DNA from 2 places in the Mesobacillus sp. genome. Region 2 is predicted to be linked to the other one. Evidence: riboswitches for the same ligand, from Rfam matches in the RefSeq annotation. Region 2 holds a riboswitch; the other holds the start of a gene.
The links. A riboswitch is a leader RNA that binds a small molecule or an ion and turns the genes downstream of it on or off. The one in region 2 is predicted to bind S-adenosylmethionine.
Positions count from the first base shown of each region.

Region 1: it holds a riboswitch for S-adenosylmethionine, as region 2 does, so the genes downstream of both, AC3EBE_RS10560 (LLM class flavin-dependent oxidoreductase) here and AC3EBE_RS10035 (methionine biosynthesis PLP-dependent protein) in region 2, are expected to answer to the same signal.

Region 1 covers NZ_JBYNSB010000027.1:34,397-37,814, forward strand. Annotated here, with positions in the region: gene AC3EBE_RS10555 (LL-diaminopimelate aminotransferase) at 1-1,160, shown strand, start outside; SAM riboswitch class I at 1,244-1,349, shown strand; partial or broken gene AC3EBE_RS10560 (LLM class flavin-dependent oxidoreductase) at 1,604-2,653, shown strand; gene AC3EBE_RS10565 (ATP-grasp domain-containing protein) at 2,911-3,418, shown strand, end outside.
Region 2 covers NZ_JBYNSB010000025.1:100,645-104,062, forward strand. Annotated here, with positions in the region: gene AC3EBE_RS10030 (M4 family metallopeptidase) at 1-1,091, shown strand, start outside; SAM riboswitch class I at 1,552-1,659, shown strand; gene AC3EBE_RS10035 (methionine biosynthesis PLP-dependent protein) at 1,743-2,855, shown strand; gene metC (cystathionine beta-lyase) at 2,852-3,418, shown strand, end outside.

The DNA.
Region 1 (3,418 bases), on a different contig from region 2:
CAGAAAAGATCAGGAAAATGTCTTCAAGTATTTTTCAGGAGGTAGTCGACCGGAAGCAGGCAGCCAAGCTGAACGGGAAAGATGTAATTGATCTTAGTATTGGCAGCCCGGATTTTCAGCCGCCATCTTTTGTTGTTGATACACTTGTTGAGTATTCAAAGGATCCTTCCAAATACGGATATACTTTGAAGGGAATCAGCGAATTTAATGAGGCAGTGGCTTATTTTTACCGGGAGCGCTATGGAGTAGAACTGAATGATCAAAATGAAGTGCTGCAGCTAATGGGATCGCAGGATGGACTTGCTCATCTGGCTACTGCAATCATCGATCCAGGGGATTATGTGCTTGTACCTGATCCGGGTTATCCAATCTATGAAGCTAGCGTGAATATCGCGGGAGGGATGATTCATCCAATGCCGTTGCTGGCGGAGAACAAATTTCTGCCCAAGCTTGATGAAGTTCCTGCAGATGTATTGGCGAAAGCGAAAATGATGATATTAAGCTACCCGGGAAACCCTGTCACAGCGCTGGCGGATAGAAGCTTTTTCGAGGAGGTTGTGCAGTTTGCAAAGCTGCATAATATCCTGGTTGTCCATGATTTTGCCTATTCAGAGCTGATTTTTGACAATAACCCGCAAATTAGCTTCATGTCGGTTCCTGGTGCGAAGGAAGTGGGCGTGGAATTCAACTCGCTCTCAAAAACATTTAATATGGCAGGCTGCCGGATTGGATATGTGGTAGGGAATCCAGAAGTCATAAGCTGTCTCGCATCCTTCAAATCACATATCGATTACGGGATTTTTCTGCCGATCCAGAAAGCAGCAGTGACGGCGCTGACTTCAGATTTCTCTTTCCTGCAGGACCAGGTGAATCAATATGAACTAAGGCGGGATACCTTGATCAATGGTTTGAGGGACAGCGGCTGGCAGGTTGCTAAATCACCGGCAACTATGTTTGTCTGGGCAAAGATTCCTGCGGGGTGGAAGTCACGAGAGTTTGCATTCAAGCTGATTGAGGAGGAGGGAGTCGCTGTTGTGCCAGGTGATGCTTTTGGCAAACAGGGAGAGGGCTATGTCCGAATCGCAATGGTGCAGCCGTCTGAACGCCTGACAGAGGCAGCTCAGCGTGTAGATCAGTTTTTGCTTGCCCAAACAAAATAAAAAAATATTTCGGTAAACGAATTGACTTTTATATTAATTTAGAATATTATCACTTTAGTGAACTAAAACTTTATATGATTTTCTTCTTATCAAGAGAGGTGGAGGGATAGGCCCTGCGAAACCTCGGCAACAGGTTCTTTACGAATACTGTGCCAATTCCTGCGGACATTATTGTCTGAAAGATGAGAAGAGAGTGCTTATTGAACTCTCTTCTTTATGAAGGGAGTTTTTGTTTTATCGGAGGCTTTTTCAGGATTGTACTTTTGAAAGATTCAAATTTGAAAAGCGGAATATTGTACCAGACGGTGCATTAGAACAATCCAACTTGTAAAAAGGAAAACGAGTTGTTCTGACAGTTTTAAGTGTTAAATTTTTTATCCATAATGCCAACTTAACAGGTTGGTATAGTAGAGTTAATGTTAAGCAGCGGAGGAGAGATTAGGATGAAGTATGGTTTTTGGCTGCCGATTTTCGGTGGATGGTTAAGAAATGTTGAGGATGAACAAATGCCGGCTACGTTCGAGTATAACAAGGAATTGATCCAGGCTGCAGAGCGTTGGGGATATTCAACAACTTTAATAGCAGAGCTTTACTTGAATGATATCAAAGGGCCGGAGCATGATTCGCTCGAAGCCTGGACTACTGCAGCGGCACTGGCATCGGTAACTGAGAAGATAGAAATCATGGCAGCAGTGCGTCCGGGATTTCACAATCCTGCAATCACTGCCAAAATGGCAGCAAATATTGATCAAATCAGTAATGGACGATTTACCCTGAATGTCGTTTCAGCATGGTGAGAAGAGGAAGCCCGACAGTATGGCGGAATCTTCACAGAGCATGACGAGCGTTATGACAGAACAAGGGAGTTCATCGATGTCCTGAAAGGGCTTTGGAGCGAACCTAGTTTTTCTTTTGACGGAAATTTCTATCAGCTGAAAGATACTAAGCTATATCCAAAACCAGTCCAGCGGCCTAATCCAATTTTGTATGCCGGTGGCGAAAGCGAGAAAGGCAAACAGACGATTGTGGAAAAATGTGATGCATATGTGATGCATGGCGGCACTGTGGAAGAGATTGAAAGAAAGATTTCCGATATGAAATCTCGGAGAGCAAAAACCGAGAATCCTGAGCTGTCAGAGTTCGGGATGGCAGCTTACGTCATTTGCAGGGATACCGAGGAAGAGGCACAGGCTGAACTCGCAAGAATTACGGATGTGAAGGAATCCAGTGCATATGCCGGTTTTAAAGATTTCACAAGCAAATCCCAGCTGGAACAGCAGATCCAGCTTCAGGATTACTCCGTTTCCAATCGCGGATTGAGGCCAAATTTAATTGGAACACCAGACCAGATTGCTGAAGAGATTTTACAGTATGAGGAAGCTGGACTTGGTCTGCTGCTTCTGCAATTCTCTCCTCAGCTTGAGGAAATGGAGCGGTTCGCAAAACAAGTCATGCCGCTTGTTGAGGAAAAAAGAAAAAGCCTGGCCGTTTAAGTTTTTTTAATAAAAGGCTCTGTAATATACCAATGTTGAATTATAATCCTGTTGCTCTTCGTTCCAGGCGCGCAGACTCCTTCGGGATAAGCGGGCAGGTGAGACCTAGGTAGAAATGGCCCGAAAAGAAGGGGCCATTTTACCCCGCAGAAGCGAAGCGCCGAGGAGGCTCAGCGCACGCCCCGAGGAAAGCGAAGCGCCTGGAACGAAAATCAACAGCTTTGTATAACAGAGCCTAATAAAAAGGAGATGAAACTATGAGCAAAGTATATATAATTCATGAAAATAGCGAATGGACCATTCATCTGACAAAAAGACTTGAGGAATTGAATGTCCCGTTTGAAGAATGGCATCTTGATCAGGGAACATTGGATTTAACAGCAGAGCCGCCAGAAGGCATCTTTTACAGCAGGATGAGTGCATCTTCCCATACAAGGGGGCATCGTTTTGCACCAGAGTATGCATCACAAGTACTAGCCTGGCTGGAAAGCCACGGCAGGAAAGTATTCAACGGAACGAGGGCCCTTGAGCTTGAAGTGAGCAAGGTAAAACAATACCTTGAACTAAACAAGCATGGTGTAAAAACGCCAAAGACAATAGCGGCAGTCGGGAAGGAACACCTGCTTGAAGCAGCCAGGGATTTCGAGGGAAAACCTTTTATAACGAAGCATAACCGGGCAGGCAAGGGGCTCGGCGTACAGCTATTCCAGTCGATTGAAGGCTTGAAGTCATATGTGGGAGGGGCTTCATTCGAAGAACCGGTAG
Region 2 (3,418 bases):
CAGTGTATGCATATCATGTGACATTGAACTTCTTGAGCCCAGAACCAGGAAATTATCAATATTTCATTAATGCTGAAACAGGCGAAATCATCAATAAATATAATGCGATTCATACTGCAGGAAAGACAGACCCTTCATTAACAGGCTCGAACACTGTTGGATCAGGAGTAGGTGTACTAGGTGATACTAAAACTTTAAATACCCTGCTTTCAAATGGTGCATATTATTTACAGGATAATACGCGCGGCTCAGGAGTTTTCACTTATGATGCACAAAATAGACAGCGCACTCCGGGTACTTTATGGTCGGATGCCGATAATAATCTGAACGCTAAGTATGATGGTGCAGCTGTTGATGCTCACTATTATGCCGGATTGACATATGACTATTATAAGAATATTTTCGGACGAAACTCTTATGACAATAAAGGTGCTGCGCTTAAATCGACAGTTCATTATGGCAGAAGCTATAATAATGCATTCTGGAATGGTCAGCAAATGGTATACGGTGATGGAGACGGAACAACTTTCATCCCGCTTTCAGGAGGACTAGATGTAGTAGCTCACGAATTAACACATGCGGTTACCGACTTCAGCTCAGACCTTGTATACCAGTATGAATCTGGTGCTTTAAATGAAGCGATTTCAGATATTTTTGGAACTTTAATGGAATACTATGACAACAACAATCCTGATTTTGAAATCGGCGAGGACATCTATACACCTAATAAAGCGGGTGATGCGCTCCGTTCAATGAGTGATCCAACTAAATACGGTGATCCAGACCATTATTCAAAGCGTTATACTGGAACTTCCGATAATGGCGGAGTCCACACTAACAGCGGAATTATCAACAAAGCAGCTTACCTTCTAAGCCAGGGTGGCACACATTATGGTGTAACAGTTCAAGAAATTGGCACGACCAAGCTGGGTGCAATCTTCTATCGCGCTAACACAGTTTATTTCACGTCTTCTACTAACTTTAGCCAGGCCAGAGCAGGTCTCGTTCAGGCTGCAACAGACCTATATGGTGCAACATCTGCTGAAGTTAACTCTGTTAAACAAGCATTCGATGCAGTCGGTGTGAATTAATAGACTATTTGCTTTGAAAAGCGGCCCGGGTGGGATATATCCTACTCTGGCTGCTTTTTTGTTTTAAAATGAAATCTACGTTCTTTTTGTTTATATATCTTTCTGTATTTTATTTACTTTCTGGTATCTATAATGCTTTAGTTTCCCTATTTTTAAGAGCCTTATAGGTTACATCCTTTTAGAAATTTCTCCGTTACAGGGCAGATATAAGTTCTCAAGATTCCCTCTTCTTGCAGTTTTCTTCCTTACAGGCAATCTTTAAGAATCTCCAGGTTATCTCCACTTAAAATTTTTTTGCTACCCGGGAATCCATAAAACCTCTTGGCCCCCTCCTTCTGAAAAGCATCACCTCTTAATCTCTATACGAAACTACACCAGCCCTTTAACGCGCTAATAAGAAAATGATTGACATCCGCATAAAAGAGATGTAATATTTAGAGAAATTTCATAATTGAATAAGTTCTTATCAAGAGAAGCAGAGGGTCTGGCCCGATGAAGCTTCAGCAACCTTCAACTTTAGTTGAAAAGGTGCTAATTCCAGCAAGTTTGTTAACTTGGAAGATAAGGAGAATGGCTCGTAAATTCCAAAGTCTTCTTCTTATAGAAGACTTTTTTTTATTGAGTTTACATTAAACAGATGGAGTGAGAAAAATGACAAAGATTGATACAAAGCTTGCACAGCTTGGAAACAGAAGTGAGACGGCTACCGGGGCAGTGAATCCCCCGATTTATCTAACGACCGCATATCGCCATGAAGGAATTGGCCAGTCTAGCGGATATGATTATATCCGGACAGGAAACCCTACTCGTGAAATTCTTGAAAAAGCAATTGCCGATCTTGAAGAAGGAGACCGGGGTTTCGCCTGCAGTTCAGGTATGGCTGCTATCTGGACGATCCTGTCATTGTTCCAGAATGGGGATAAATGGATAGTATCAAAAGATTTATATGGTGGAACATACCGATTGCTCGAGCAGGGCTTTAAAAAATGGGGGCTGAACTGTACATACGCAGATATGGCAAATTTAGAGGAAATTGAATCTTCTATTTCTCCGCGGACGAAGGCATTGTTTGTTGAAACTCCGACAAATCCGCTTATGGAGCAGGCGGACATAGAATCTATCGCAAAGATAGCAAAAGCTAATGGGCTTTTACTCATTGTTGACAATACGTTCTACACTCCCCTTCTGCAAAAACCAATTGCCCTTGGTGCTGATATTGTCATCCATAGCGCCACTAAATATTTGGGAGGCCACAATGATGTCCTTGCCGGGTTGATTGTCGCAAAGGGCAAGGAATTGTGTGATTCCTTGTTCCTCCATCATAATGGCGGCGGTGCTGTTCTCAGCCCATTCGATTCATGGCTCCTGATTCGTGGAATGAAGACATTATCATTAAGGATGGAGCGGCATGAACGTAATGCCAGACAGCTGGTAGAATATTTAAAGGAACATGATGCTGTCAGTGACGTGCTCTATCCTGGCAGAGGCGGAATGATTTCCTTCAGGGTTCAATCCCCTTCAATGGTGAATCCTTTTTTACAAAGCTTGTCGACCATTACATTTGCCGAAAGCCTAGGCGGTGTCGAAAGCTTTATTACATACCCTGCAACTCAGACACATGCAGACATCCCTGCTGAAATCCGTGAAGAAATTGGCGTTTGTGATCGGCTTCTCCGTTTCTCGGTTGGCATTGAAGATGCAGACGATTTGATTGCGGATTTGAACAGCGCTTTTTCAAAAGCTGAACAGGAGGCGAACGCATGAGTCAATCTTACACATTTGAAACAAAGCTATTGCATAACAAGCATAAATTCGACCCTGCTACTGGCGGTGTCAGCGTTCCGATTCAGCATGCCTCTACCTTTCATCAGGCATCAGTCGACAAGTTCGGCAAATATGACTACAGCAGAAGCTTAAACCCTACCCGGGAAGCGCTCGAAGATGTCATCGCCAGCCTTGAAGGAGGTGCAAGAGGTTTTGCTTTTTCCTCCGGTATGGCTGCCATTTCGACCGCCTTTCTCCTTCTTTCTCAGGGCGACCATGTAGTCATAACTGAGGATGTATATGGAGGAACCTATCGAATGGTCACCCAGGTGCTTAACCGCTTCGGTATAGAGCATACCTTTGTGGAGATGACGGATATAACAGCAGTTAAAAATGCCATTAAGCCAAATACAGCTTTATTTTATATAGAAACGCCCTCGAATCCATTGCTGAAGGTTACGGATATTGAGGCCATCTGCAGACTTGCGAAGGATCATGGTGCATATTCGTTTGTCGATAATACTTTCTTGACTCCATTTTTGCAAAGACCGCTTGAATCAGGA